Regions from separate parts of the Enterobacter sp. SCRI0065 genome, predicted to be linked through region 3. Evidence: predicted binding sites of a transcription regulator. Region 3 holds the regulator's gene; each other region holds the start of a gene.

The links. The regulator CRP, encoded in region 3, controls carbon source genes, mostly activating them, when cyclic AMP is high. The targets are predictions, from matches to a motif close to ATGTGANNNNNNTCACAT.
Positions count from the first base shown of each region.
Region 1: rhaS (HTH-type transcriptional activator RhaS) is a predicted target of CRP. The motif match lies at 2,686-2,703, and genes of this name have one in related genera.
Region 2: cdd (cytidine deaminase) is a predicted target of CRP. The motif match lies at 5,158-5,175, and genes of this name have one in related genera.
Region 4: azuC (stress response protein AzuC) is a predicted target of CRP. The motif match lies at 4,282-4,299, and genes of this name have one in related genera.

Region 1 is NZ_JCBAJB010000011.1:52,894-60,298, forward strand. Features, by position in the region: gene rhaT (L-rhamnose/proton symporter RhaT) at 1-799, shown strand, start outside; gene rhaR (HTH-type transcriptional activator RhaR) at 800-1,648, opposite strand; gene rhaS (HTH-type transcriptional activator RhaS) at 1,721-2,557, opposite strand; gene rhaB (rhamnulokinase) at 2,859-4,328, shown strand; gene rhaA (L-rhamnose isomerase) at 4,325-5,584, shown strand; gene rhaD (rhamnulose-1-phosphate aldolase) at 5,674-6,504, shown strand; gene rhaS (rhamnose ABC transporter substrate-binding protein) at 6,588-7,405, shown strand, end outside.
Region 2 is NZ_JCBAJB010000002.1:387,746-395,150, reverse strand. Features, by position in the region: gene bglF (PTS beta-glucoside transporter subunit IIABC) at 1-868, opposite strand, end outside; gene bglG (transcriptional antiterminator BglG) at 1,004-1,837, opposite strand; gene dusC (tRNA dihydrouridine(16) synthase DusC) at 2,021-2,953, opposite strand; gene map (type I methionyl aminopeptidase) at 3,031-3,810, opposite strand; gene AC6EMZ_RS07690 (CidA/LrgA family protein) at 4,014-4,412, shown strand; gene AC6EMZ_RS07685 (CidB/LrgB family autolysis modulator) at 4,409-5,104, shown strand; gene cdd (cytidine deaminase) at 5,233-6,117, shown strand; gene sanA (outer membrane permeability protein SanA) at 6,246-6,965, shown strand; gene mglC (galactose/methyl galactoside ABC transporter permease MglC) at 7,010-7,405, opposite strand, start outside.
Region 3 is NZ_JCBAJB010000006.1:197,157-204,561, forward strand. Features, by position in the region: gene pabA (aminodeoxychorismate synthase component 2) at 4-567, shown strand; gene argD (bifunctional acetylornithine/succinyldiaminopimelate transaminase) at 654-1,874, shown strand; gene AC6EMZ_RS16835 (YccS/YhfK family putative transporter) at 1,871-3,958, opposite strand; gene crp (cAMP-activated global transcriptional regulator CRP) at 4,017-4,649, opposite strand; gene AC6EMZ_RS16845 (OsmC family protein) at 4,958-5,362, shown strand; gene AC6EMZ_RS16850 (phosphoribulokinase) at 5,409-6,278, opposite strand; gene AC6EMZ_RS16855 (YheU family protein) at 6,309-6,527, opposite strand; gene AC6EMZ_RS16860 (hydrolase) at 6,524-7,405, opposite strand, start outside.
Region 4 is NZ_JCBAJB010000002.1:683,594-690,998, reverse strand. Features, by position in the region: gene araF (arabinose ABC transporter substrate-binding protein AraF) at 1-415, opposite strand, end outside; gene AC6EMZ_RS09140 (DJ-1/PfpI family protein) at 732-1,289, opposite strand; gene AC6EMZ_RS09135 (non-heme ferritin-like protein) at 1,662-2,165, shown strand; gene AC6EMZ_RS09130 (anaerobic C4-dicarboxylate transporter) at 2,333-3,676, shown strand; gene AC6EMZ_RS09125 (DUF2766 family protein) at 3,758-4,009, opposite strand; gene azuC (stress response protein AzuC) at 4,117-4,200, opposite strand; gene AC6EMZ_RS09115 (MFS transporter) at 4,414-5,832, shown strand; gene AC6EMZ_RS09110 (RpiB/LacA/LacB family sugar-phosphate isomerase) at 5,874-6,512, opposite strand; gene yecR (YecR family lipoprotein) at 6,864-7,202, shown strand.

The sequences.
Region 1 (7,405 bases), on a different contig from region 3:
TGGCGCGATGTGGGGCATCGGTAATATCAACTACGGCCTCACCATGCGCTATCTCGGCATGTCGATGGGTATTGGGATCGCCATCGGGATTACGCTGATTGTCGGCACGCTGATGACGCCAATCCTGAACGGTAACTTCGACGTGCTGATTAACACCCAGGGCGGGCGGATGACGCTGTTGGGCGTGCTGGTTGCGGTGATTGGCGTGGGGATTGTCACCCGCGCAGGCCAGTTGAAAGAGCGCAAAATGGGCATCAAGGCAGAAGACTTCAATCTGAAGAAAGGCCTGGTGCTGGCGGTCATGTGCGGTATTTTCTCGGCAGGCATGTCGTTTGCGATGAACGCCGCCAAACCAATGCACGAAGCCGCCGCCGCGCTGGGCGTTGACCCGCTTTACGTCGCGCTCCCGAGCTACGTGGTGATCATGGGCGGCGGGGCGTTAGTTAACCTTGGTTTCTGCATCATTCGTCTGGCAAAAGTGAAGAACCTGTCGGTAAAAGCCGACTTCTCGGTGGCAAAATCCTTAATCATCACCAACGTGCTGCTCTCGGCGCTCGGTGGCCTGATGTGGTATTTGCAGTTCTTCTTTTACGCCTGGGGCCACGCCAGTATTCCGCCACAGTATGACTACATGAGCTGGATGCTGCACATGAGCTTCTACGTGCTGTGCGGCGGGTTGGTTGGGCTGGTGCTGAAGGAGTGGAAGAACGCCGGGCGTCGTCCGGTCGGCGTGCTGAGCCTGGGCTGCGTGGTGATTATTATTGCCGCCAACATTGTCGGTCTCGGCATGGCGAGCTGATTACGCGGCTTTTCGACTACGATGACGCCACTGAACCGGCGTCATCCCCAGCTCACGGTTAAACACCACAGAAAAATAGTTACTGTCCTCAAAGCCGCAGCGCATCGCCACCTCACTCACCATCAGCTCCGTATGTTGCAGCAAATATTGCGCGTGGCAGATCCGCAGCTGGCGCAAATAGTGGTTCACCGTCATGCCCGTCTGCGTGCGAAACTGCTGGCGTAACGTCCGCTCGCTGCACTGCTCCTGTTCGCAAAATTTCTCCAGCACAAAGCTGCGGTTAAGGCTGCCTGCCAGGGTGGTGATCAGTTTATCGAGCAGCGCTTCCTGCTCGTTCGCGCACGCGTTATCAATGGCGTAACGGTAGCGTTTCAGCGTCATCACTAATTGGGCAAACAGCAGTTCCGCCATGTCGTTCGCCAGCGGATCGGCTTTTTGGCTCTCCTGCTCAAGCTGGGTGATGACCGGTCGGACCTGCGCCATGCCGTTACTGCTCAAGCGCCAGTGCGGCGTGCCGTGTGCGTTATTCAGCCCTGGAATCGTGGCCGCCCAGTCAATATTGAGCTTCAGCCTTTCCGGGCAATAAATCACATTCTGGAGCACCAGATCGTTTACCGACGCGTAAGAGTGTTTATCTTCGGCGCGGATGTAAAACAGATCGCCGCGCGTGATGCGATAAGGACGGTCGTTGAGGACGTGCAGGCCGTTGCCGCGCCACACCAGCACCAGTTCGCAAAATTCATGGGTATGTTCGGCAAAGACATTTTGCGGATAGCGATCCGCCACCGCGACAGCCTGTCCGGCGTTGGCAAAAAAATCAGCTTTGCGAAGCACTAACGGAACGCCCACAGCACACCTCAGCGGCAAATAACCGGACATTATTAGCCGTTTTGCAGCAAAAAAACGGTGATTACCCTCGCGTTACTGAAGCGACGCATCTCTTCCCTGACGAATGTCGCGCGGCGACCAGCTAAACTCGCGGCGAAATAGCGTCGAAAAGTGGTTACTGTCGCCAAACCCGCAGCGATAAGCAATATCCGTCACGCTTTCATCAGTGTGGCGCAGCAGATGACGAGCTTTGATCAGCCGCAGGCGGTTTAAATAGCGCTGCGGCGTTAAGCCCGTCTGCTGCTTGAGCTGGCGATGCAAGGTCCGCAGCGAAAGCGAAAAACCCTCCGCCAGCGTCTCCCAGCACACCTCTTCCGCAAAGTGGTCCTCCAGCCAGGCAATCAGCTGGTTGAGCCGCGCATCGTTATTCTCTAACCCTTCGACCAGGCTGCTCCGACGCAGCAGAACCAGCAGTTGCATAAACATCAGTTCGCGGGTCGCCAGCGCATGGGTTTCGGTGTTGTCTTCAGACTGCTCCATCTGGCCCACAAGCTGTCGCACCTGCTGGAGCGTGGCCTGATTCACCCGCCAGTGCGACGGATAATGCCCGTCCTTTTCCTGCGGCAGCAGTTGGTTTAGCCCCGACAGAAACTGGAACGCATCCGGCGAACGATAGAGCACGTTGGTCAGGCACAGATTATCGGTGTGTTCATACAAGTGCCGGTCGTGGTCACGCACAAAACAGACCGTTCCACCGCTGATGGTGTACGGCTGGCCGTTAAATACGTGAATCCCGGTGCCGTGTTCCACAATCACAATCTCATGAAAATCATGGTGATGTTCCGGGAAAGCGGCTTGAGGAAGCCGTGGCTCAATCGCAACCGACGAACGACCCGAAGGGAAAAAATCCACGCTGTGCAGTACGGTCATAAAGGCCACCACCGATGAGAAATGTTCTCAAAATAGTAATTAAGAGACGTGGTTCTCACCTTAAATTTTCGACAGCAAAGCGCGCAAAGCCTGTCGGTTTTTCAAGAAACGAGCGGAAAGATCGGGAAATGAGGCAACCGTCACATGGCCTGAAACCCCCGCTATTACTGGAAATTGTGAACTCCCTCACGTTCATCTTTGAATTCTTGCCAGCCGCCGATTTTGGCTGTCAGTGGCGAGAAGGTCGGTTTTTGTTCCTTTTCTTACACTCTTCGGTAATGACTCAATGAAGGACCGGAACATGACTCTTCGCCATTGTGTGGCTGTCGATTTAGGCGCGTCCAGCGGCCGCGTAATGCTGGCAAGCTACGCCCCTGAACAGCGCGCACTCTCGCTTCGCGAAATCCACCGCTTCGTTAACTGCCTGCAAAAGCAGGACGGCGTAGATATCTGGGATATCGACAGCCTGGAAGCAGAAATCCGCACCGGCCTGACCAACGTGTGCGACGAAGGCATTCTTATCGACAGTATCGGGATTGATACCTGGGGTGTGGATTATGTCCTGCTGGACCGCCACGGTGCGCGCGTTGGCCTGCCGGTCTCCTATCGGGATAACCGCACCGACGGCGTGATGGCGCGGGCGATGGAACAGCTCGGCAAAGCGGAGATTTACGGGCGTAGCGGCATTCAATTTTTACCATTCAACACGCTGTATCAGCTGCGCGCGCTCATGGAACAACAGCCAGAACTGGCCGCGAACGTCGCCCACGCCCTGTTGATCCCGGACTACTTCAGCTATCGCCTGACGGGCAACCTCAACTGGGAATACACCAACGCCACCACCACCCAACTGGTGAATATCAACTCAGATAACTGGGATGAAAACCTGCTCAACTGGACCGGTGCCTCACGCGACTGGTTCGGCACACCGACGCATCCCGGCAATGTGATCGGTCACTGGATTTGCCCGCTGGGTAATCACATCCCGGTGGTTGCCGTTGCCAGTCACGACACCGCCAGCGCGGTGATTGCTTCTCCGCTGGCCGACAAAGACGCCGCCTATCTTTCGTCCGGAACCTGGTCGCTGATGGGCTTTGAGAGCAAAACGCCGTACACCAGCGATAAAGCCCTGGCGGCCAATATCACCAACGAAGGCGGCGCAGAAGGCCGCTATCGGGTGCTGAAAAACATCATGGGCCTGTGGCTGCTCCAGCGCGTATTGAAAGAACAAAACATTACCGACCTGTCGGCGCTGATTGCCGACACAGAAACGCTAAAAGCGTGCCGTTTTGTGATTAACCCGAACGACGATCGCTTTATCAACCCGACCAATATGAGCGCCGAAATCCAGGCCGCCTGCCGGGACACCGCGCAGCCAATACCGAACACCGCCGCCGAGCTGGCGCGCTGCATCTTCGACAGCCTCGCCCTGCTCTATGCCGACGTGCTGAGCGAGCTGGCGGAACTGCGCGGCAAACCGTTCAGCCAGTTGCATATCGTGGGCGGCGGCGGCCAGAACCACTTACTTAACCAGCTGTGCGCCGACGCCTGCGGGATCACCGTAGTTGCAGGGCCGATTGAGGCCTCCACGCTCGGCAACATCGGCATTCAACTGATGACGCTGGACGAGCTGTCCAACGTCGACGATTTCCGCACCCTGGTCACCAACAACTCTGCGCTGACCACGTTTACCCCTCATTCCTGCCATGAAATTGCCCGCTATCGGGCGCAGTTTCTGCAAAAACGACTGACAAAGGAGCTTTGCGCATGACCACTCAACTTGAACAAGCCTGGGAACTGGCTAAACAGCGTTTCGCCACCGTAGGCGTGGATGTCGAGGAGGCGCTGCGTCAGCTAGACCGTCTGCCCGTCTCAATGCACTGCTGGCAGGGCGATGACGTCGCAGGCTTCGAAAACACGGGCGGGGCGCTTACGGGCGGTATTCAGGCCACCGGTAACTATCCTGGCAAAGCGCGTAACGCCACCGAACTCCGCGCCGATCTTGAGCTGGCGCTGAGCCTGATCCCCGGCCCAAAACGCCTGAACCTGCACGCGATTTACCACGAGGCCGACGAGCCGGTCGCGCGTAATGAAATCAAACCAGAACACTTTAAGAACTGGGTCGAGTGGGCAAAAGCCAACAAGCTGGGTCTGGATTTCAACCCGTCCTGCTTCTCACATCCACTGAGTGCTGACGGGTTTACCCTTTCCCACGCCGACCCGGAAATCCGCCAGTTCTGGATCGATCACGTGAAGGCCAGCCGCCGCGTATCAGCCTACTTTGGCGAACAGCTCGGCACCCCATCGGTGATGAATATCTGGATCCCGGACGGCATGAAGGACATTACCGTCGACCGTCTGGCCCCGCGCCAGCGCCTGCTGGACGCGCTCGATGAGGTCATCAGCGAAAAACTCGATCCGGCCCATCACATTGACGCGGTAGAGAGCAAGCTGTTCGGCATCGGTGCCGAAAGCTACACCGTCGGCTCCAACGAGTTTTATATGGGTTACGCCACCAGCCGCCAGACCGCGCTGTGCCTGGACGCGGGCCACTTCCATCCAACAGAAGTGATCTCCGACAAAATCTCCGCCGCCATGCTGTACGTGCCGCGCCTGCTGCTGCACGTGAGCCGTCCGGTGCGTTGGGACAGCGACCACGTGGTGCTGCTGGATGACGAAACCCAGGCCATCGCCAGCGAAATCATCCGTCACGATTTGTTCGACCGCGTACACATTGGCCTCGACTTCTTTGATGCCTCCATCAACCGCATCGCGGCCTGGGTCATCGGCACGCGCAACATGAAAAAAGCCCTGCTGCGCGCCCTGCTGGAGCCCGTCTCCGCATTGAAACAGCTGGAGGCCGATGGCGACTACACCGCGCGTCTGGCCCTGCTGGAAGAGCAAAAATCCCTGCCGTGGCAAGCCGTGTGGGAAATGTACTGCCAGCGTAACGACGCCCCGGCGGGCAGCCAGTGGCTGGACAACGTGCGGGCATATGAGAAAGACGTGTTGAGCAAGCGCGGGTAACACAACCTTTACCCTTCACCCCTCACCCCATAGGAGAGGGCCGGGGTGAGGGGGCCAAACTTCTCCGAATTAACAGGAACATGAACACTATGCCAACCATTACGACTTCCTGGTTCGTCCAGGGCATGATTAAAGCCACCACCGACGCCTGGCTGAAAGGCTGGGACGAGCGCAACGGCGGTAACCTGACGCTGCGTCTCGACGATGCGGATATTGCACCGTTCGAAGCCGATTTCCACCAGAAGCCACGCTACATTGCGCTGAGCCAGCCGATGCCGATGCTCGCCAATACGCCGTTTATCGTTACCGGTTCCGGCAAGTTCTTCCGCAATGTGCAGCTCGACCCGGCCGCGAATTTAGGCGTGGTAAAAGTGGACAGCGACGGCGCGGGCTACCACATTCTTTGGGGGCTAACGAACGAAGCGGTGCCAACTTCCGAACTGCCGGCGCACTTCCTTTCCCACTGCGAGCGCATTAAAGCGACCCACGGTAAAGACCGCGTGATCATGCACTGCCACGCCACCAACCTGATCGCGCTGACCTACGTGCTGGAAAACAGCGCTGATTTCATTACCCGCAAACTGTGGGAAGGCAGCACCGAATGTCTGGTGGTGTTCCCGGACGGCGTGGGCATTCTGCCGTGGATGGTGCCGGGTACCGACGAAATCGGCGAAGCCACCGCGCGGGACATGCAAAAACATTCGCTGGTGCTGTGGCCGTTCCACGGCGTGTTCGGCAGCGGTCCGACGCTGGACGAAGCGTTTGGCCTGATCGACACCGCCGAGAAATCGGCTGAAGTCTTAGTCAAAGTCTATTCGATGGGCGGCATGAAGCAGACCATCACCCGAGAAGAACTGATTGCGTTGGGTCAACGTTTTGGCGTCACCCCAATGCAGTCGGCGTTAGATTTGTACCTATAAAAACATCGCGCCCCGCTCAATGAGACGGGGCGAAAACCACCTGCAATCCCTACACAACTCACTTATTCAGTGGAGTAAAAGCAATGAAAATAAAGACAAGCTTGATCCTCACCGTTGCCGCTCTGGCGTTGTCCGGTTCCGCACTAGCAGAAGTCAAAATCGCCCTCGTGGCGAAATCCCTCGGAAATGGATTCTTCGAGGCTGCGAACGTTGGCGCGCAGGAAGCCGCGAAAGAGTTAGGCGATGTAAAAGTGATTTATACCGGCCCGACCACCACCACTGCGGAAGCGCAGATCGAAGTGCTGAACGGACTGATCGCCCAGGGTGTGGATGCGATCGCCATTTCTGCCAACGATCCTGATGCTTTAGTACCGGTGCTGAAAAAAGCGATGCAGCGCGGCATCAAAGTGGTGTCGTGGGATTCCGGCGTGGCGAAAGCTGGCCGTCAAATCCACCTGAATCCATCCAATAACGCACTGATTGGCGAAACCAACGTCAAGCTCGCCGCCGACGCGCTGAAAACATTGAACGTTGAAAAAGGCGATGTGGCAGTGCTGAGCGCCACGCCGACCTCGACCAACCAGAACACCTGGATTGCCGAGATGAAAAAGGTGCTGCCACAGTACCCGTCCGTCAACCTCGTGACCGTGGCCTACGGCGACGATCTCTCTGATAAAAGCTACCGCGAAGCGGTCGGCCTGCTGAAAACCTATCCCGATTTAAAAGTGATCGTCTCTCCGTCGTCCGTCGGCATCGTGGCCGCTGCACAGGCGGTGAAGGATCAGGGCAAGATTGGCAAAGTGTACGTCACCGGTTTGGGTCTGCCGTCTGAAATGGCGGGTGCGGTGAAATCCGGAGCAAGTAAAAGCTTCGCCATCTGGAACCCGATTGACTTGGGCTA
Region 2 (7,405 bases), on a different contig from region 3:
ACGGTGCCAGAACATAAATCCACTGATAGCCGTTCGCCAGTAGCTGGCTCAGCCAGGTTGCGATGGGACCAATAATCAGGAACGTCAGCGGGACGGTCACCACTAAACAGATGAGCGGCGCGAAGAAGTTTTTCATCGACGACGGTAACAACCTGCTGCTCTGCTTTTCCAGCCAGCAGCTCACCCACGCGGCAAGAATGATGGGAATAACCGAAGAACTGTAGTTAAACCAGGTCACGGGAATACCCATAAATGCCTCTGACACCGCCCCCACCTGCTGGCTGGCTTCAAACGCCTGAATCATCATCGGATGAGTGAGCGCCCCGCCGATGACCATGGTGATAAACGGATTGCCGCCAAACTTTTTACCGGCGGTGTAGCCCAGCACCAGCGGAAAGAAGAAGAACAGCGCATCGCTTGCTGCGAACCAGATTTTGTATGTTCCGCTGTCGGTCGTGAGCCAACCGCAGACCACCGCCAGCGCCAGTAACCCTTTCAGAATACCGGAGGCCGCCAGAATGCCGAGAAACGGTGTAAAAATACCGGAAACGATATCAATCAGACGACCCAGCAGATTGCCTTTATCACCTTTGTCATCAGCCGCAACGGGGGTATCGTCCGTCAGGCCTGCTTCTGCCCGCACCGCCTGCCAGACGTCGTGAACGTGATTACCGATAACCACCTGAAATTGACCGCCGCTTTCGACAACCATAATCACGCCCGGATTTTGCTTCAGCCCTTGCGCATCGGCCTTTTGATTCTCTTTTAATTTGAAACGAAGTCGGGTGGCACAATGAACCAGACTGCCGATATTCTCTTTGCCCCCAACGTGGGCAAGAATATCCTTCGCCAAAGCTTGGTATTCCATCTCGATTTCCTTACATCCAATGCCCGCAGGCACCCGTTGACTGAGTATAAAAATAAAAAAACCCGAGAACGTCTTCCTCTCAGAAGCCGCGCTCAGGTTTTGCCTGCGTTATGCAGTAACAATCCAGTTTTGGGCTTAACGCCCTTCTTTTCTCACCCGTTCAATATGAATGGCGAGGAACATAATTTCTTCGGTCGTCAGCTCACGCTGATAACTCTTCTGCAAATGTTGCCCTATCTTTTCAGCGCACTTCCACGCTTTGGCGTAGTTGTCCTTCACCGCTGTATGCAGCGACACATCGTCGTCCTGCACCACGGTGCGGGTCAGCATGCGTTGGGCAAAGAACTTCAAATGCGTCACAAACCGTTGATAGCTGAGTGACTCTTCGTCGTACTCAAGCTTCAGCTGATACTTCACCAGGTGCAAAATCTCCTGCATCACCCGGGTCACGTGCATCACTTCCGGCATTTCGCTATTGAGTTGCGCGGTCACCAGATGCAGAGCGATAAAACCAGCTTCATCTTCGGCAAGTTCCACACCCAACCGTTTAGCGATAATGGCTCGAGCCTCCTGTCCCAATGCGAATTCTTTCGGATACAGACGTCGAATTTCCCACAACAGCACGTTCTTGATGGCGACCCCTTTCTTTTGCCGCTCGATAGCAAAGTTACAGTGGTCCGTTAATGTGATGTAGAGGCTATCCTGCAATTTCCCGAGTCTCTGCGCCGCCAGCCCAATAATGCGATCGCAGGTGGTCATCACTTCAAGGGGGATTTGACTGAGTAACTCCCCAAGCCGCCCGACCAGTTCATCGCTTTGCAGCGCAAACACTTTCTCTATTTTATCTGTGTCCAGATCTTCACCGACGCGTTTCTGGAAGGCCAGCCCACGGCCCATCACGACCTGCTCACGTCCGTGCTCATCCAGAACAACCACCACATTATTATTAAGAATTTTGGCGATTTTCATTGGAACCCCAGAAACAAAAAAACCTGACTTCCGACAAATGCCAGAAAATCAGGTTTTGCCTGCCGCAGCAGTAACAATCCAGTTTTGCCACTCTACCACTTTGATTCGTGGCCTCAATGCATCACGGGTAAAAACGTGATGCAGATCGTGATTAGTACCGCCGGAAAGAAAGGTTTATCGGTTTTATTTGGACTGGATGACGCGCGCAATATCGGCTGACGTTTGCAGCGTGCGGACTTCCTGGAATAACCCCAACGCTTCGCTGTACTCTTTGCGTAAATAGCTTAGCCACTGCTTAATGCGCGCAACATGATAAAGGCCGGTATCGCCCTGTTTTTCCAGACGTGTGTATTTTTGCAATAGTGTGACAACGTCAACCCAGGCCATACGCGGTTCGTTATACTTCACCATTCGGCTCAGATTCGGCACGTTGAGCGCGCCGCGACCAATCATCACTGCATCGCAGCCCGTCTCTTTGAGACAAGCCTGCGCGCTGTCGTAGTCCCAGATTTCGCCATTAGCGATAACGGGAATAGACAAACGTTGACGAATTTCACCTATCGCCTGCCAGTTGATGCGTTCTGCCTTGTAGCCGTCTTCTTTTGTGCGGCCATGGACAACCAACTCGGTCGCTCCGGCCTGTTGCACCGCATCGGCAATTTCAAACTGCCGGTCGCCGCTGTCCCACCCCAGGCGAATCTTAACCGTCACGGGCAGATGGGCTGGCACCGCTTCACGCATCGCTTTTGCGCCGCGATAAATCAGCTCGGGATCTTTAAGCAACGTCGCACCGCCACCGCTGCCGTTGACCATTTTCGACGGGCAGCCGCAGTTTAGATCGACGCCGTAAGAGCCGAGTTCCACGGCGCGAGCAGCGTTTTCCGCCAGCCATTCAGGGTATTGCCCCAAAAGCTGAACGCGAACTAGCGTGCCGGAAGTCGTGCGGCTCTGGCGATGTAGCTCAGGGCAAAGGCGATAAAACGACTTTACCGGCAACAACATATCGACCACCCGCAAAAATTCGGTGACGCAGAGATCGTAGTCGTTAACCTCGGTCAGCAGCTCGCGCACTAATGAGTCGAGCACGCCTTCCATCGGGGCCAGTAAAACACGCATTATCAGTACCTGTGAAAAAAGACCCGCTATAGTAGCGGGTCTCCCGATAGGTGAAAAGGCCTCTTTCTGCGCCGTTTTTAGCCTGGTACGCTTTCTCCAGGGCGTAGCGTCAGCACCTCGTAGCCGTCTGCCGTTACGGCAATCGTATGTTCCCACTGCGCCGACAGTTTTTTGTCCCGCGTGACCACGGTCCAGCCGTCTTTCTTCGTTTTTATCCGGCTGCCGCCCTGGTTAACCATCGGTTCGATAGTAAAGACCATGCCCTCCTGCAACACCGCGCCCTCGCCCGGCTTACCGTAATGCAGCACCGAGGGTTCTTCATGCATCTCCTTCCCGATGCCATGCCCGCAATATTCCCTCACCACGCTGTAGCCGTTGCTTTCAACGTATGACTGAATCGCATGACCAATGTCGCCAAGCGTCGCGCCAGGCTTGACGGCTTTAATGCCTTTCCACATCGCTTCGTAGGTTTTCTTTACCAGCTGACGGGCGAGCGGCGAGACGTCACCAATCAGGTACATCTTGCTGGAGTCGGCGATCATGCCGTCCTTTTCCAGAGTGATATCCACATTCACGATTGCGCCAGACTTCAAATGTTCTGATTCCTTAGGGATCCCGTGACAAACCACGTCGTTCACGGACGTATTTAACACGTAAGGAAAGTCATACTGCCCTTTGCTGGCAGGGCGGGAATGCAGTTGATTAACAATAAAATCTTCCACGCGATCGTTAATCGCCATGGTCGTAACGCCTGGTACGATAAATCCGTCTAACATAGTAAAGACAGAAGCCAACAGTTCACCGGCGTGGCGCTGTCTGGCTAGTTCGTCTGCGGTTTTAATGATTATTGACGGCATCGTAAATCTCCTGCGGCGTTATACTTAATCGATTGATTCCTATATAAAACAAATACTGGCATGTAAACAGAGCCCTGTCTATTTGTGGAAATGCCCGACGTTCCAAAAAGGAATGTCTGGTATGCTCAAAAATCATGATGTGATCCGTAGCACGTTTTGAGGTTTAATTGTATGATGAATGCGTTTTATTAAGGACTTTAACCATGACCAAATCATTGATTGTTGTCTGGCAGTACCTGCGCGCATTCGTCCTGATTTATGCTTGTCTGTATGCGGGAATATTCATCTCTTCCCTGCTGCCGATTACCATCCCCGGCAGTATCATTGGCATGCTCATTATGTTCCTGTTGCTGGCGCTACAGATCCTGCCTGCTAAATGGGTCAACCCTGGCTGCTTTGTGCTGATCCGCTATATGGCGCTACTGTTTGTGCCGATCGGCGTAGGGGTGATGCAATATTATGATGTGCTCAAAGCCCAGTTTGGTCCGATTGTGGTCTCTTGCGCAATCAGCACGCTGGTTGTGTTCCTGGTCGTCAGCTGGAGTTCACATCTGGTACACGGTGAGCGCAAAGTGGTCGGGCAGAAAGGAGCCAAAAAATGATGGCGAATATCTGGTGGTCGTTGCCCTTAACGCTGATGGTTTTCTTTGCCGCGCGTAAGCTCGCTGCTCGTTTTAAAATGGCCTTGCTGAACCCCTTACTGGTCGCGATGGTGGTGATTATCCCTTTTCTGCTGTTGACCGGCATCTCGTACGATCGTTATTTCGCAGGCAGCAAAGTCCTGAACGATCTGCTGCAACCTGCCGTCGTCGCGCTGGCGTTTCCTCTTTATGAGCAACTTCATCAAATCCGCGCGCGCTGGAAATCCATTATTACGATCTGCCTGGTAGGCAGCGTGGTCGCTATGGTGACCGGTACAAGCGTCGCTCTGTTAATGGGCGCATCGCCGCAAATCGCCGCCTCTATATTGCCAAAATCTGTCACCACGCCGATTGCAATGGCGGTCGGCGGCAGCCTGGGTGGTATCCCGGCCATCAGTGCGATGTGCGTTATCTTTGTGGGTATTCTGGGTGCCGTGTTTGGCCATACTTTGCTGAATTTGATGCGTATTCGGACCAAAGCAGCGCGTGGCCTGGCCATGGGTACGGCTTCGCATGCCCTCGGCACCGCCCGTTGTGCAGAACTGGACTATCAGGAAGGCGCGTTTAGTTCACTGGCGCTGGTGATCTGCGGGATCATGACCTCGCTCATTGCCCCCTTCCTGTTCCCGATTATTTTGGCTGTAGTGGGCTAAAATTTGCGATGCGTCGCGCAATTTTCATTTTGTTTTCATAAGTTGCATAAATAATGAGATTTGGATCACATATAAAGCCCTTTTGGCTCCGTACACTACCGATCCATTAACCTTTATGAGGCATTGCCATGCACCCACGTTTTCAAACTGCATACGCCCAGTTCGCCGAGAATTTGCAATCAGCCCTGGCCCCGGTTCTGGCGGATGCGCATTTCCCCGCCCTGCTGACGGCTGAGCAGGTCGCGACGCTGAAACAGGCTACGGGACTGGACGAAGACGCGCTGGCTTTCGCACTGCTGCCGCTGGCTGCCGCCTGCGCCCGAGCCGATCTGTCCCACTTTAACGTTGGCGCGATTGCTCGCGGCATCAGTGGTATCTGGTACTTTGGCGGGAACATGGAGTTCCTTGGTGCCACCATGCAGCAAACTGTCCATGCGGAACAGAGCGCCATCAGCCACGCCTGGTTGCGCGGTGAAAAAGCGCTGGCCGCCATCACCGTTAACTACACCCCTTGCGGTCATTGCCGCCAGTTTATGAATGAGCTGAATAGCGGTCTGCAACTGCGCATCAACCTGCCAGGACGCGAACCACACACGCTCGGCGACTATCTGCCAGACGCCTTTGGTCCAAAAGATCTTGAGATTGAAACACTGCTGATGGATGAACAGGATCATGGCTACGCGTTAAGCGGCGATGCGCTGGCTCAGGCGGCCATCACTGCTGCGAATAAAAGCCATACGCCGTACAGTAAATCCCCAAGCGGTGTCGCGCTGGAATGCCGTGACGGGCGCATCTTCACCGGCAGCTATGCCGAAAACGCGGCGTTTAACCCAACGCTGCCACCGCTGCAGGGCGCACTGAATTTGCTGAGCCTGAACGGGTATGATTACCCGGATATCCAGCGTGCAATTCTGGCCGAAAGAGCCGATGCGCCATTAATCCAGTGGGACGCTACCGCCGCCACGCTGAAAGCGCTGGGTTGCTCAAATATCGACCGCGTTTTACTTGGGTAATATCTCCTCGCGGGCAGAAATGCCCGCGTATCTGATGAAAATCCCCCCAATCAAACCGCTGTTTCTTGCGATTAGCAGGCGGGTAAAGTAGCCTGAATGAAATTCCACCGTCGGTACGAGTCATCTTCATGTTAAAGCGTGTGTTTTACAGCCTGTCTGTCCTGTTCGGCATACTGCTGTTGACGGCACTCGGCCTCGACCGCTGGATGAGCTGGAAAACCGCACCGTATATCTTTGACGATTTGCAGGATCTGCCCTATCGACAGGTTGGCGTGGTTCTGGGGACAGCCAAATATTATCGTACCGGCGTCATTAACCAGTATTACCGCTACCGCATTCAGGGAGCGTTAAACGCCTACAACAGCGGCAAGGTGAATTATCTGCTGCTCAGTGGTGATAACGCTCAGCAAAGCTATAACGAACCGATGACGATGCGTAAGGATTTGATTGCTGCAGGCGTTGATCCGGCGGATATCGTCCTCGACTACGCGGGATTCCGCACGCTGGACTCTATCGTACGTACGCGTAAAGTTTTTGATACCAACGATTTCATCATCATCACCCAGCGCTTCCACTGTGAACGCGCGCTGTTTATCGCGCTGCATATGGGCATTCAGGCCCAGTGTTATGCCGTTCCTTCTCCAAAAGATATGCTCAGCGTTCGGGTGCGGGAGTTTGGTGCGCGCTTTGGTGCGCTGGCCGACCTGTACCTCTTCAAACGTGAACCACGCTTTTTAGGCCCGCTGGTGCCCATTCCTGAACTGTATGAAGTGCCTGAAGGCGCGCAGGATTACCCGGCGGTGACGCCGGAACAGCTGCTGGAATTAGAGAAGAAAATGAAAAAATAAAAAGCCCGCTCGTAAATGAGCGGGCTTTTTTATCAACAGAAGTATTATTTCTTACGAGCGTACTTCAGTGAATCCAGGGCAACCGCGAAGATAATAATCGCGCCCTTGATAATGTACTGCCAGTAAGGGTTCACGCCGATATAGGTCAGGCCATAGTTGATGACGGTGAAGATGATTACACCGGTCACTACACCCACTACGGTACCCACACCACCGCTGAAGGAAACACCGCCTACGACGCAGGCCGCGATGGCATCCAGTTCGTACATGAAGCCGAGGTTGTTGGTCGCAGAGCCGATACGTCCTGCTTCCAGCAGACCACCGAACGCGTAGAACACACCGGACAATGCGTAGATCATCAGCAGGTTCAGCGCGACGTTAACGCCAGATACTTTCGCGGCTTCTGGGTTGCCCCCGATAGCGAAGATATTTTTACCAAA
Region 3 (7,405 bases):
GCCATGATTTTGCTGATTGATAACTATGATTCTTTCACCTGGAATCTTTACCAGTATTTTTGCGAGCTGGGTGCCGAAGTGGTTGTCCGTCGCAACGACGAGATTACGTTGGCGGATATAGATGCGCTGGCTCCGCAAAAAATCGTTATCTCTCCCGGCCCTTGTACGCCCTCTGAATCGGGTATTTCACTGGATGTGATACGCCACTACGCGGGAAAGTTGCCGATTCTTGGCGTCTGCCTGGGTCACCAGGCAATCGGCCAGGTCTTTGGCGCGACGATCGTGCGGGCCGCGAAGGTGATGCACGGTAAAACCTCACCCGTCACCCATTCTGGAACCGGCGTATTTCATGGCCTGAACAATCCCCTCACCGTCACGCGATATCATTCGCTGGTGATTGATCCTCCTACACTGCCCGAGTGCTTTGACGTCACTGCATTGAGCGATACTCAGGAGATCATGGGGATACGCCACCGCGAGTGGGATCTGGAAGGCGTGCAGTTCCATCCGGAAAGCATTCTCAGTGAGCAGGGCCATCAACTGCTGGCTAATTTCCTCAATCGCTGAATTTTAATTGCCTTGTTGTGATTTTTTATGCATATTTTGTGATTATATTTTCACAATGAATGTGACATAAAATGGATGGGCATGACATGGCAACTGAACAATCTGCAATTACGCGCGCAACTTTCGATGAAGTGATCCTGCCGATTTATGCACCGGCCGAGTTTATCCCGGTAAAAGGGAAAGGCAGCCGGGTCTGGGATCAGCAGGGCAAAGAGTACGTGGATTTCGCGGGCGGTATTGCGGTGACGGCGCTGGGGCATTGCCATCCTGCACTGGTTGAAGCATTAAAAACCCAGGGCGAAACCCTGTGGCACACCAGCAACGTCTTCACCAATGAGCCTGCGCTGCGTCTGGGACGTAAGATTATCGACGCCACCTTTGCCGAGCGCGTGCTGTTCATGAACTCCGGCACCGAAGCCAACGAAACGGCGTTCAAGCTGGCGCGTTACTACGCGTCGACCCGTCATAGCCCGTACAAAACCAAAATTATCGCTTTCCATAACGCTTTCCACGGGCGTTCGCTGTTTACGGTTTCCGTCGGCGGGCAACCGAAATACTCCGACGGATTTGGCCCTAAACCGGCAGACATTATCCACGTGCCGTTCAACGACCTGCATGCTGTAAAAGCCGTCATGGACGATCATACCTGTGCGGTAGTGGTTGAGCCAATCCAGGGCGAAGGCGGCGTGATGGCGGCAACGCCTGCGTTCCTGCAAGGTCTGCGAGAACTGTGTGATGAGCATCAGGCGCTGCTGGTATTTGATGAAGTCCAGAGCGGAATGGGGCGTACCGGCGATCTGTTTGCCTATATGCATTACGGCGTCACGCCAGATATCCTGACCAGCGCCAAGGCGCTCGGCGGCGGTTTCCCGGTTAGTGCCGTGCTGACTACCCAGGATATCGCGTCTGCCTTCCACGTGGGTTCCCACGGTTCAACCTATGGCGGTAACCCGCTGGCGTGCGCGATTGCCGGGGCGGCGTTTGATATCATCAATACGCCTGAGGTACTCAACGGGGTGAGCGCGAAACGCGAACAGTTCGTTAAGCAGCTTCAGCAGATCGACGCGCAGTTCGATGTGTTCAGCGATATTCGTGGCATGGGGCTATTGATTGGTGCAGAGCTGAAGCCGCAGTACAAAGGGCGTGCGCGTGATTTCCTGCACGCTGCGGCTCAAGAAGGCGTGATGGTGCTGAATGCCGGGCCGGACGTGATGCGCTTTGCGCCGTCTCTGGTAGTAGAAAGACAGGATATCGACGAAGGGATGATCCGCTTCGCCAGCGCGGTCGCGAGGGTCGTAAACGGTTAATATGGCTCGCGCTTTAAGCGGCGCGAGAGCCAAATGCCATGTTGTGGGCGTTGACGCCATGCCACCGACGAGATGGTGTGCATGGTGCTCAGATGCCCGAGCACGCGCTGTAAATGTTGCTCCAGCGTGCTCATCGGGCCGTAGGTGAGCGTCTCTGGCGCTTCCAGAATATTAGTATCGCCCGATTGTCCCGGCGCATCGTACTCCAGGCGCTGCTGACAGCGTTGCAGTGCAATTTCACACGATTCTAAATATCGCTGAGCCAGATCTGGCGTCAGCATCGTATGCTCGCGTGCCAGCGTCGTCATCGCATTAATATGCTCGACGATAAACTGGCTGTGCGTCACCCATAGCTTCATGTCTGCCAGATAGTGCGAATTAAAGCCCGGCTCCTGCATGGCCTGATTCAGCGAGTTAAACAGGGCGTTGTGCGCCTGGTTCACCTTCATACGCTGATACGCCAGCGGTGAAGGCTGCGGATCGGCGCTCAAAATCAACCGAATAGCCTGCTGGTCAGCTTCCAGTGCATCGTGGGCGTTTTGGCGTAATAAGCCGCTTTGCCATTGCGGCCACAGCCAGACCATGCCGCCAAAGGCGATCAGACAGCCAATCAGCGTATCGACCAGGCGTGCCACAATGAACTGTTCGCCGTTTAGGGTGAGCAACTGTAAGGTGTATACCGCTGTGACCGTAAACCCCACCATCGCCCAGCCGTAGTTTTTGCGGATGAAGAGATAGCTGACCAGGGTGATAACCAGCATACCCGCGAGGGTGTACCCGTCCGGGACGTGAAAGTGCAGCGTGACCCCGGCTATGACTAACCCGGCGATAGTGCCTCCTGCCCGATGAAGGATGCGTACCCGCGTTGCACCGTAGCCGTTTTGCGTGACGAACAGCACGGTCATTAAAATCCAGTAAGGCTTAGGCAGATGCAACGCCACACCCATCAGGCTGGCGAAACTTAACATGACGCTAATACGTGCCGCGTTGCGCAGTGCTGAAGACTTGAACGACAGATAGCTTTTCAGCGCGGGTAAGAGCGGGAGGCGTTTTTGCTTATCGGCCATCAGGTCGCGCGGGTAGAGCGGACGCTGTGTTCGCAGCACGCGTGCGATGCGGCTAAAGTGCCACGCGCAGAACTGCCCAACCGGGTTATCCGCATGCTGGTGGGCAATTTTTTCCAGCGCACCCAGCTGTTTATCCATCGTAAAGCGCGTGGGATATCGGTGGTACAAGATGTCGTCAGCCAGCACGCGCAGGCGTCCCGCAACGGTCTGGGCATTCCAGCGGATCACCGCCTCGGCGTGGCTACGCTCCACCAGCTTTTGTACTTCTTCAGGATGATGCAGACTAACGGAGATATGCTCCTGCAAATCCAGCCCAACCTGAAAAGTTCGTAGCAGCCGTTTGTATTCGTGGTTTTTATTGGCCGCGAGCATGTGAAGCTGTTGGTAACACTGGCTAATCAAATCGACTACTTTTTGTTGACGAGCCAGCAGTGGCGGCAACGCTTTTTCCGGATCGGTATGTTGTGTCAGCAGGGTGTATTTTGCTTCGCAATAGTCAGCGAGCTGTCGGTAGAGCAAGCTCAGCGACTCCCGCAGGGGCTGTTCCCGCCACATCCAGAACCAAAACCAGTTGAACAGCCCGTACCAGAGCGTGCCGAGGGCGTAAATTAAAAGCGGCTCCCACACCGGCATATTTCCGGCGAGGCTAAGCGTAAAAATGGCGGCAATCAGTGATGCAGGCAGTAATCGGGCATGCAGAGAGCTGATCTCTGCCGTGACGCCTAACGTCATGGCCAGCACCGTCAAAATCAGTGGCAGCGGAATATCACGAGCCAGTAAAAGCTGAACGGCAAGGCTACATCCTGCAAACAGGCAGCCACCGATAATCAGACGTTTGAAAAAACGTTTATGCGGAGTATCCAGACCCGCGATATTGCAGCAGGCAGGAACAAGCGAGAAAAGCAGACCGTGTTGCAGGTGGCCGAGAAGTAAACCGACAGCCACGGGAAGACATAACACCAACGTTTGTCGTAGTGCGTAGTTAACTTCTGGGTGATAAATCAGTCTGCGCCACATGGGTGAGAGAGACAAAAACGGCGTGACATCTTGCGATGGCACGCCGTTTTAACCGGGGTTAACGGGTTCCGTAAACCACGATGGTTTTGCCGTGAGCGGAGATCAGGTTCTGATCTTCAAGCATCTTCAGAATACGGCCAACGGTTTCACGAGAACAACCGACGATCTGACCAATCTCCTGACGGGTAATTTTAATTTGCATACCGTCCGGGTGGGTCATGGCGTCTGGCTGTTTCGCCAGGTTGAGCAGAGTCTGGGCGATGCGGCCCGTTACATCCAGGAAGGCGAGGTTACCCACTTTCTCAGACGTGACCTGTAGGCGGTTAGCCATCTGCGCAGAAAGACGCATCAGAATGTCCGGATTGACCTGGATGAGCTGACGGAATTTCTTGTAAGAGATCTCAGCCACTTCACAGGCCGATTTTGCACGTACCCAAGCGCTACGTTCCTGGCCTTCTTCAAACAGGCCCAGCTCACCGATGAAATCGCCCTGATTCAGATAAGAAAGGATCATCTCTTTCCCTTCTTCATCTTTAATCAGCACGGCCACTGAGCCTTTCACGATGTAATATAACGTTTCCGCTTTTTCACCCTGGTGAATCAGCGTGCTCTTCGATGGGTACTTATGAATATGGCAATGAGACAAGAACCATTCGAGTGTCGGGTCTGTTTGCGGTTTGCCAAGCACCATGCGCTGTTATCCTCTGTTATAAGCTGTCACCAGAGTCATAAGTTGCATCCTGACTCTGGGGTTGCAATCGAATTCTTACCCGTACCTGGGATTTGGCTGTCACAAATATTTGCAGCCAGTAAAGTTTGATGTCCTCTGCATACATGTGTAACGTCAATGTATTACTGTAGCATCGAGACTGTTTTAGCATAGCTTTTGCCGCGTGTCTCCTGGTGTCTCGCTTCAGCATGATGCAGGTCGCCTTCCAATGAGAGAATTGTCACGCACACCTAATCTGTACGAAAAAATGCAACTTCGGAGTGAATAAAATGCAAGCGCGCGTGAAATGGGTTGAAGGTTTAACGTTCCTCGGCGAATCCGCTTCAGGACACCAAATTTTGATGGACGGTAACTCCGGTGATAAAGCCCCTAGCCCGATGGAAGTGGTGTTAATGGCCGCTGGCGGATGCAGCGCGATCGACGTGGTGTCTATTTTACAAAAAGGCCGTCTTGCGGTGACTGACTGTGAAGTTAAGTTGACATCAGAGCGCCGCGAAGAAGCGCCGCGTCTGTTTACGCATATTAATTTGCATTTCATTGTGACTGGTAAAGAGCTAAAAGATGCAGCGGTGTCACGTGCGGTGGATTTGTCTGCGGAAAAATACTGCTCCGTAGCACTGATGCTGGAAAAAGCGGTGAAGATTACGCATTCGTATGAAGTGATCGAGGCGTAAAAATACGCCCGGTGGCGCTGTCCACAGCGCCGCCGGGCATAAAACGTTATGCGATCTGCTTGCCTTCCATCAGTCGCTGTACCAGCGGCATCATGATTAACTCCATCGCCAGACCCATCTTCCCGCCAGGTACCACCAGCGTATTAATGTGTGAAATAAACGAGCCTTGCAGCATCGCCAGCAGCCACGGGTAATCGATATCTTCCAGATTGCGGAAATGAATCACCACAAAGCTCTCGTCCAGTGACGGAATCGTTTTGGCCGCAAACGGGTTGGAGGTATCAACCGTTGGAACGCGCTGGAAGTTGATATGCGTGCGCGAGAACTGTGGGGTCAGAAAGTTGATGTAATCTTCCATAGAACGCACGACCGAATCCATCACCGCCTCGCGGGAATGGCCGCGCTCGCTGGTGTCGCGCGTGAGCTTTTGGATCCACTCGAGATTCACAATTGGCACCACGCCGACCAGCAAATCCACGTGCCGCGCTACGTCCTGATGGGGCGTCACCACGCCGCCGTGTAGCCCTTCATAGAACAGCACGTCGGTCGGTTCCGGCAGCGGCTGCCACGGCGTAAACGTGCCAGGAACCTGATTCCACGGCACGGCTTCATCGTAGGTGTGCAGATATTTGCGTGACTGCCCTGTTCCGGTTAACCCATATTCCGCGAAGGTTTGTTCCAGCAGACCAAAGTCGTTGGCATCGGGGCCAAAATAACTGATGTGCTTGCCTAAATCGCGGGCCTTGCGAATGGCCATGTCCATTTCAGGGCGGGTAAAACGATGAAAGCTGTCGCCTTCGACTTCTGCCGCCCGTAAATTGAGCTGAGCGAAAATCTTACGAAAAGCGAGGCTGGTGGTGGTGGTTCCCGCACCACTCGATCCCGTAACGGCAATAACCGGATGTCTGGCGGACATAGCAACTCCCTGACTGGAAAGATGAAGCAATCAACCGCGAAACTGATTGCGGGGCATGATGTTGACCGTTTCGTGCAGTTCAGACCACACCAGCAACACCTCGCCGTTTTGTAGCTGCCGTTTCACATCGGCGACCTTTTGTTCAAGCGAACGTTCATGTTCACCATAATCTGTGCCTTCGCGTAATACAAAGCTTTCGATCAGGCTATCCAGCGTTTCGGGAGCCAGATCCTGCCAGGGAATCATCATCGTATTTTTTCCAGAAAGGGGGTTAACCAGTCGGGGATGCGCGCTTCCAGCCACATTTTAGGGCGTGTTAATGTGCCGCCGATAAAGCCAACGTGACCGCCATGTTCGGTGAGCTGATACTGCACGTTAGCGGGCAGATGCTCCGGTGCCGGAATGGAGTGATGATCCATAAAGGGATCGTCTTTCGCATGAATAATCAGCGTCGGCTTGGTTATCTGATTCAGCAGCGGCATGGCGCTGCACTGACGGTAATAGTCTAGCGCATCGGCAAAGCCGTGGATCTTCGACGTGATCAAATCGTCAAACTCGCGCAGACGGCGCATGCGTTTTAGCTGTTGCAGACTGATCGGCAGCGTATCCGGATAGGCTTTGAGCTTACGGGCGGCGTTGGCTTTCAGGAGATTGAGCAGATAGCGCTGATAGACCCGTGAAAAGCCTTTTTCCATATGGTAGCTGCACTGTTCGAGCATAAAGGGTGCCGAGACGATCACCGCTGCATCCAGCGGAACGTTGTCGATTTCTTTTGCCAGCAGGCAGGCGAGCATGTTGCCGCCCAATGAATACCCTACCGCTGCGGTCGGTGCAGGGCCATAGGTCTGCGCTAACCAGTGCAGGAACCAGGTGCCATCTTCGGTTTCACCCGAATGGTAAATACGCTTCTGGCGGTTAGGTTCACCGCTGCATCCGCGAAAATGCATCACCACACCCAGCCAGCCGCGTGCTTTTGCCGCATGGATCAAACCATGCGCATACGGGCTGTGCAGGCTGCCTTCCAGGCCATGAAAGACCACCAGGCGCGGCTTGTGTTTGGCTTGTTCGGGATCTTCGCTCCAGGCGAGATCCACAAAGTCGTCATCCGGCAGATCAAGGCGCTGCCA
Region 4 (7,405 bases), on a different contig from region 3:
GCTCACCGATTTTAGTGGCCGCCATCATCACCAGCGGAACGGTGTCCATTGGTTTGCCTTTCGCGTTGACGAACTGATCGTCAACGGCGATGACCTTCATGCCATAGCCACGCGCTTTAGCCACAATGGCGGAACCCAGCTTCGGATCCGGGGTACAAATAACGAAACCTTTTGCTCCGCTGGCGGCCAGGCTATCGATGGCGTTCAACGTTTTCTCACCGTCCGGAACGGCAATTTTAATCACTTCAAAACCCAAATCTTTTCCGGCTTTGTCGGCAAATTTCCATTCCGTCTGGAACCACGGTTCCTCAGGTTGTTTCACCAGAAAACCAAGTTTTAAATTCTCCGCCATAGCGGATTGTGACATAACGGCAGCCAGGCCGATGGCCGCCAGCGTTTTAGTAAATTTGTGCATGGTTAACTCCAGCTTTAGCATTCTTTTATGTAGGGAATAATGGTGTGCTTTACGTTTAATCGGACTTAAAACAAGGCATTAGCGCTCACCCTGTAATAAGCGTTAGTGCTGGAGATAGTTTTAGCGGGAAATTAATCATCCATAAGAGAGCGCCATCACACCGCAGAATTACAGTAATTGCGTACATAGATTCAGCGGAAAATGACATAAAGAAGGAGGCTTTTGTCAGACAAATCAGAAAGGGTTAAGCAAGATAGTCCATAAGGTCAGCTAAGAAATCCCTGTAACCCGGACGCCGTAGCGTCCAGGTGGAAAATTACCAGGCGTAATAGATATGGTCAGCGTGATCGCGAACGGCTTCTTCGTCATTAAGCAAACGCGCAGAAAGCGTCAGGGCAAAATCAAAAGCGTGACCCAAACCTTTGCCGCTCAGCAGATTACCATCTTCAACCACGGGTGCATCAACGTACTTGCCATCCTTCACCGTTTCGAAGAGATCGCCTGAACAGACGTAGCGACGGCCTTTCAGCAGGTCGTTCCCGCCCAGCACGCGCGCGGCGGCCGAGCATATCGGGCAAATCAGTTTACCTGCCGCATCGTGCGCCGAAATAAAACGAATCACGTCTTTGTTGGCCGCAAGATTCACACTGCCCTGCGGACCACCCGGTAACACCACGGCGTCGTAAAGCGTTTCACTGTGCTCGGCCAGCGTGCCGTCCGCCACCATTGGGATCTGATGATAGCTGACCACCGCACGTGATTCGGCGCAGGCAAGCGTGTCGACTTCAATATTCATTCGGCGCAAAATATCAATGGTGATAATTGCTTCTGCTTCTTCAAATCCTGGTGCTAAAAGAACTGCAACTTTAGCCATCATGGCCTCCATAAAAAGTGACTTAAAACATCGTTTCATTTTCACAAAAAGACCAAAGTCAAACTTTCGTCTGGATCACATTTTTCAGTGTTCTATCAAAAATGATCTGTCGCAGGTTTCATTATTAATGACGACACTATTACCGCACGCAAAGCTAATTTAGCTTGCGTAACTGATTTAATGTCGTTATTCAAAACCCCATATATAATCATTAAAAATCATGGCGTTAAAAATAACGTAATATTTTATAGTGATGATGTCGCTATGAGAGTTTTATATAGTGATAGAAGTGGATAGTGGGTCACATAAAGGAAGGGGGGAATAGATCTATTCTGTCATTGATCGTCGCACTCCGTAAATAAGGATATTATTATGACAACTCCAGGCATGATTCAAAAACTCAATACGCAAATGAACCTTGAGTTTAATGCATCGAATCTTTATCTACATTTAAGCGACTGGTGCTCCGAGCATAGTCTTAACGGTACAGCAACCTTCCTGCGTACGCAGGCCCAGGGCAACATTACGCAAATGATGCGTGTTTTTGACTATATGAAAAGCGCGGGTGCAAACCCCATCGTGAAAGCCCGCAATATCACCGATGAACCTTATTCCTCGCTGGAAGAACTGTTTCAGAAAACCCTCGATGAGTACGAGCAACGACTCACTACCCTTAACACCCTTACTCATGAAGCCGAAGCCCTTCAGGACAGTACCACCCTCGATTTCTTACATGATATGGAAAAAGAGCAGCAGCATGATGGGTTACTCCTGAAAACGATCCTGGACGAGGTACGCAATGCAAAACGTGCCGGGTTAGGTATGGCACAAACCGACCAGCACCTGCTGAATGTCGTGAACTATCAACAACATTAATGCTCTCCGGGTCTGTGCATTTTATTTTGCATAGACCCATCATTGTTAAAAAATCGTTATCAAGTCTTTGCTTTTATTGAAATTTAACAAATCCGATCTGGCTCTCAACCCATACCCACACAACATGCAATGATTTAGTGAATTTCGCTAATATGGATGAGAGCTTCATGATTACCATTGAGTTTATTGTCATTATTCTTTGCCTGCTGGTGGGTACGCGGTTCGGTGGCATGGGGCTTGGCCTGATAAGCGGCATCGGCCTGTTTATATTGAGCTTTGTGTTTGGTTTGCAGCCCGGCAAACCACCCGTTGACGTTATGCTCACCATCCTCGCCGTCATCGGCTGCGCGGCCACGCTGCAAACAGCAGGCGGTCTTAACGTCATGATGCAATTTGCTGAACGTCTGCTCAGACGACACCCTCAGCACATCACACTGCTCGCCCCTTTCACCACCTGGATGCTGACCTTCCTGTGCGGTACAGGGCATGTGGTTTACACCATGTTTCCTATCATCGCGGATATCGCTCTAAAAAAAGGGATCCGTCCAGAACGCCCAATGGCGGTCGCCTCCATTGCCTCACAGATGGCGATAACCGCCTCTCCGGTTTCCGTTGCCGTGGTCTCTCTGGTCTCTATTATTGCCGCGCAGCATGGGATTGGTCAGGCATGGGGTATTCTCCAGATTTTAGCCATCTCTGTTCCTGCCTCCCTGTTCGGTGTGGCCATTGCGGCGCTCTGGAGCTTACGTCGTGGCAAGGATTTGGCGGATGACGTTGAGTTTCAGGAAAAGCTCAAAGACCCGAAACAGCGCGAGTTTATTTATGGCAGTACTGAAACCTTAATGAATCAGCGGTTCCCAAAAGAGGCGTACTGGTCGACCTGGATCTTCTTCGCCGGTATCGCAGTTGTGGTCATGCTGGGTGCCTTGCCAGAGCTGCGGCCAGCCTTTGAAATCAAAGGCAAAATGACCGCGCTGTCGATGAATCTGGTCATTCAGATGATGATGCTGATTGCCGGTGCTATTATGCTGGTGGTCTGCAAAGTTAACGCCTCTGCCATTTCTAGCGGGGCCGTTTTCAAAGCAGGAATGGTGGCGATTTTCTCGGTATTTGGCGTGGCATGGATGAGCGATACCTTTTTCCAGGCCCATCTGGACGAGCTGAAAATGGCGCTTGAGGGCGTGGTGAAAAGCCATCCGTGGACCTACGCTATCGTGCTGTTCCTGGTATCGAAGCTGGTGAATAGCCAGGCTGCTGCGTTAACTGCGGTCGCCCCTATGGGATTGATGCTGGGCATCGACCCAAAAATGCTGATCGCCTTCTTCCCGGCCTCTTATGGCTACTTCGTGTTACCCACTTATCCGAGCGATCTGGCCTGTATTGGTTTCGACCGTTCCGGGACAACCCGAATTGGTAAATTTATTATCAACCACAGTTTCATTCTACCGGGGCTGATTGGCGTCAGCTGCGCCTGTGCGGCAAGCTATCTTCTGGTGCAAACGTTCTTCTGACATACCAGCCGGGCGACATTCTCTGTCGCCCGTTCGCGTTTTACTATAAAAACGTTTCAAATTTCAAAACATCGGTTTATTTTAGTGAGACTCACCCTGCGGTGTAAATTTCAGTTCGATGAGCGCGATGGCCTTCTGGACCGCGCGCAGCGTAACGGGATCCGCCGCAGCAGGATGACTGGTGAAATCGATATTTTTCAGCTGAGTGGACATTTTTTCGCGCACTTCAATGGGCGCAATAATGTCTAAGACATCAAGGATTTGTTTAATGACCAGCTGGCACGCGACGACGTCAGATACCAGTTCCTGATCGGCGCTCAGGTTTTGAGACATAGGCTTCTCCTAATTTAAAGGCCGCCATAGTAGCAAACCGTTAGCCCTTTCATCTTCCCTCTCGTCGTTTATGGGCGTAAAAAAACCTGCCGAAGCAGGTTTTTTCATCAGAACATCGCGCCTGGCGGTACGTCTTTAAACGTATTGCAGTAATTTTCCCACATGCTTTTCAGGATTTTGCGCAGTTTCATGGTCATGCTCCGGTAATTTGTTATGCAGATGTTATTGTCTTTGCGCATATAATATGACCAATATCACAAAAATCAACGATTATGTGATGCGAATCACGTTTAAAAAAACAACAAAGCTGCTCACTTGTTAAGAAAAACAACGATAAATCCGAGAGTTAGGATTTTATAAGTTCCAGTAAATTTTTATAATTTTTTTTGATATGGCAGGAAGAGATGGCTGACAACATTACCGGTAAAGAGAGTCGCGGCATGTCCCCTGCGGCACTGCTCGTCGCCGGAGCGTTCTTTATGGAGTTTCTGGACGGTACGGTGATCGCCACTGCGCTGCCGGATATGGCTAAGAGTTTTGGCGTTCAGGCCGTCGATTTGAATATCGGTATTAGCGCCTATCTGATTACGCTGGCAGTACTTATCCCGGCCAGCGGCTGGATTGCCGATCGGTTTGGCGCACGTAAGGTGTTCGCCGTGGCGCTGGCGATATTCACCCTGGCATCGGTGTTTTGCGGGCTTTCAACGACCGTCGATCAATTCGTCGCCATGCGGATACTTCAGGGAATGGGCGGTGCGCTGATGGTCCCGGTAGGACGGCTCGCGGTTTTGAGAACCACGCCGAAACACCAGTTAATTACGGCCATCGCCACATTAACCTGGCCTGCATTGGTCGCCCCGATAATTGGCCCACCGCTGGGGGGATTTATCACCAGCTATGCCGACTGGCGATGGATATTCTTTATCAATGTTCCGCTGGGCATTATTGCCATTATCCTGGCGCTGCGTATTATTCCCGACCTTCATGAAGATACCCGTCGACCTTTTGATACACCGGGGTTTATTGCCACCACCATTGCCATGGTAAGCCTGGTGTACGCGATGGAGTCTATGGGCGCGCAGCAGATGCAGGGGTTGGTCATTTTCGGATTATTGGGCCTCGGTGCGCTGACATTAGTCTACGCGTTACGCCATTTCCAGCGCGCTCAATGGCCGATGATTCGACTCGACGCCATGCAAGTACCCACGTTTCGGGTCACTATGTACGGAGGCTCGCTGTTTCGGGCTTCTATCAGTGCAGTTCCCTTCCTGCTGCCCTTGATGTTTCAGGTCGGCTTTGGGATGGATGCCTTTCATTCTGGCCTGCTGGTGCTGGCGGTGTTTGTTGGCAATCTGACAATTAAGCCTGCGACCACACCCTTAATCCGCCGCCTGGGTTTTAAGAAACTGCTGCTGATTAACGGGGCATTAAACGTGCTGGCTTTATTGGCCTGTGCCTTTATCACCCCAGACACCCCCGTCTGGCTGATAATGCTTATCTTGTATTTAGGCGGCGTTTTCCGCTCCGTTCAGTTTACTGCGGTGAGCACCCTCGCTTTTTCTGATGTCCCGTCGGCGCAGATGAGCTACGCCAATACGCTATTTTCCACCGCCACACAGCTTGCGGTTGGGCTGGGGATTACGCTTGGCGCAATAGGGATCCGGATTGGGGAAAAAGCCAGTGAATTGCTTGGAATTGTAGCCGTACCCGGCATTAGCTTTCGCCTGGCCTTTGTCGCCATCGCGTTGATTTGCCTGGTGGGGATGTTTGACACGCTACGGCTAACGAACGATGCGGGAAGCGCGGTCTCGAACAAAAGGTGAAAAAAAAGCCAGCATCGCTGGCTTTTCATTTGGCCGTTAGATTAACCAACGATACCGCGAACAAAGGCTTCGATCTCTTTATCCTGGCAATTTTCGAAGAAGCACTGCTGGAAGCGTTGACCAGACACGGCTGTTTTCACCAGTTCCGGATCGATGGCACGCAGGGTATCCAGATAGTTTTCTTTCACGACCGCGGCTTTCACCTGGTTCAGGATCCCGGCGTTACGTACCTGAGGCTCTTTGCGCTCTGGTGGATAGCCTTCTCCTTTACGACCGGTGAACGCTTTTTCAAAGATAAAGCGCACGTTCAGTTCAGCGCCCCAGCCGAAGCCTTTAGCGAACGGCAGAGACAAGGCGTTGCCGTTGTTAATCTGAGCAAACAGGAACGCATCTGCCGGATCGATGCAGTAACCGCAGATCACACCCGGATGGATGTTCAGGGACATCAATGCACCCTGACCCGTACCGCAACCGGTCACGACAAAGTCGACCGCTTTAGAATTTAACAGAATGCTGGCCATGATCCCAAGGTGGATGTAGGTCAGGTGGTGATCGTTTTCATCACTCATCCCGACGTTGTAAACCGGGAAACCTTTTTCATCGACAACCGTTTTTAATTCATTAAGGATGGTGGAGTTTTTACTCGCCTGGCTGTTTTCCATCATCAGTGCAATTTTCATTCTTCATCTCCTAATGCGTTGCGGGTTTTCCGCCGTGGATAGCTTTTCGAGTCAACCTTACTACTTAGCAAACGGACTTTCAAATTAACTGAAAAATAGTTTTAAAAAATTAAGAGGCGCTCACAAATTCATGCAAAGAAACTCATTTTTAGTGCTTATGCACAACCTGCCGGCCCCTCCCTCTTTCAACGGTTTCCGCCAACATCATTTGAAATTCAGAATGATATTCGACAGCCTGGCCGACCGATCTTCATCGTTGCAGAAAGTACGGGGCGAATGACGGGCTATTCTTGGCATTGTATGCCGCGTCAGGCGTTACGATAGGTTATTTCCAGTGGCTCAGAGCGAGATATGAAGAAATTAATGGTTGCAGGCATGCTTTTGTTACTCGCGGGTTGTAGCGTGACTCGCCAGGCTGAGGTCAGCACTGCGGATACTACCAGCGGAGTCGTCAAGCTCAACTATGGTCAGGCAATGATGCAAAATGCCCATTATGATGACTACGTCACTAACGGTACCGCTACACGCGAATGCCAGAGTATGGGTTATGCAACGGCCTCGTCTTATGGTCAACCGATAAAAACGTGCACCCTGGTGAGCGGTTCTGTTTGCCTGAATGAGAGCGTCACCATTCAATATAAATGTCTGGGTTATGCCGTCAATCCAGCCGCGGCGCAGACCTACTATTAATGATAGTTCTGCCAGTTATCCGCTGGCAGACAATTTAAATAAGAAACAGAACAATTCTCATTAATATATAAATCATTGCCAATGCGTTTTATTCCCATTCGTATTTTTAATAAATAGATAATTTATTTTACCTTTTGCAAATAAATAAATAACAAATTATAGTGACGCTCTCGCTGACGAATAAATAATTATATGGAGCTGCA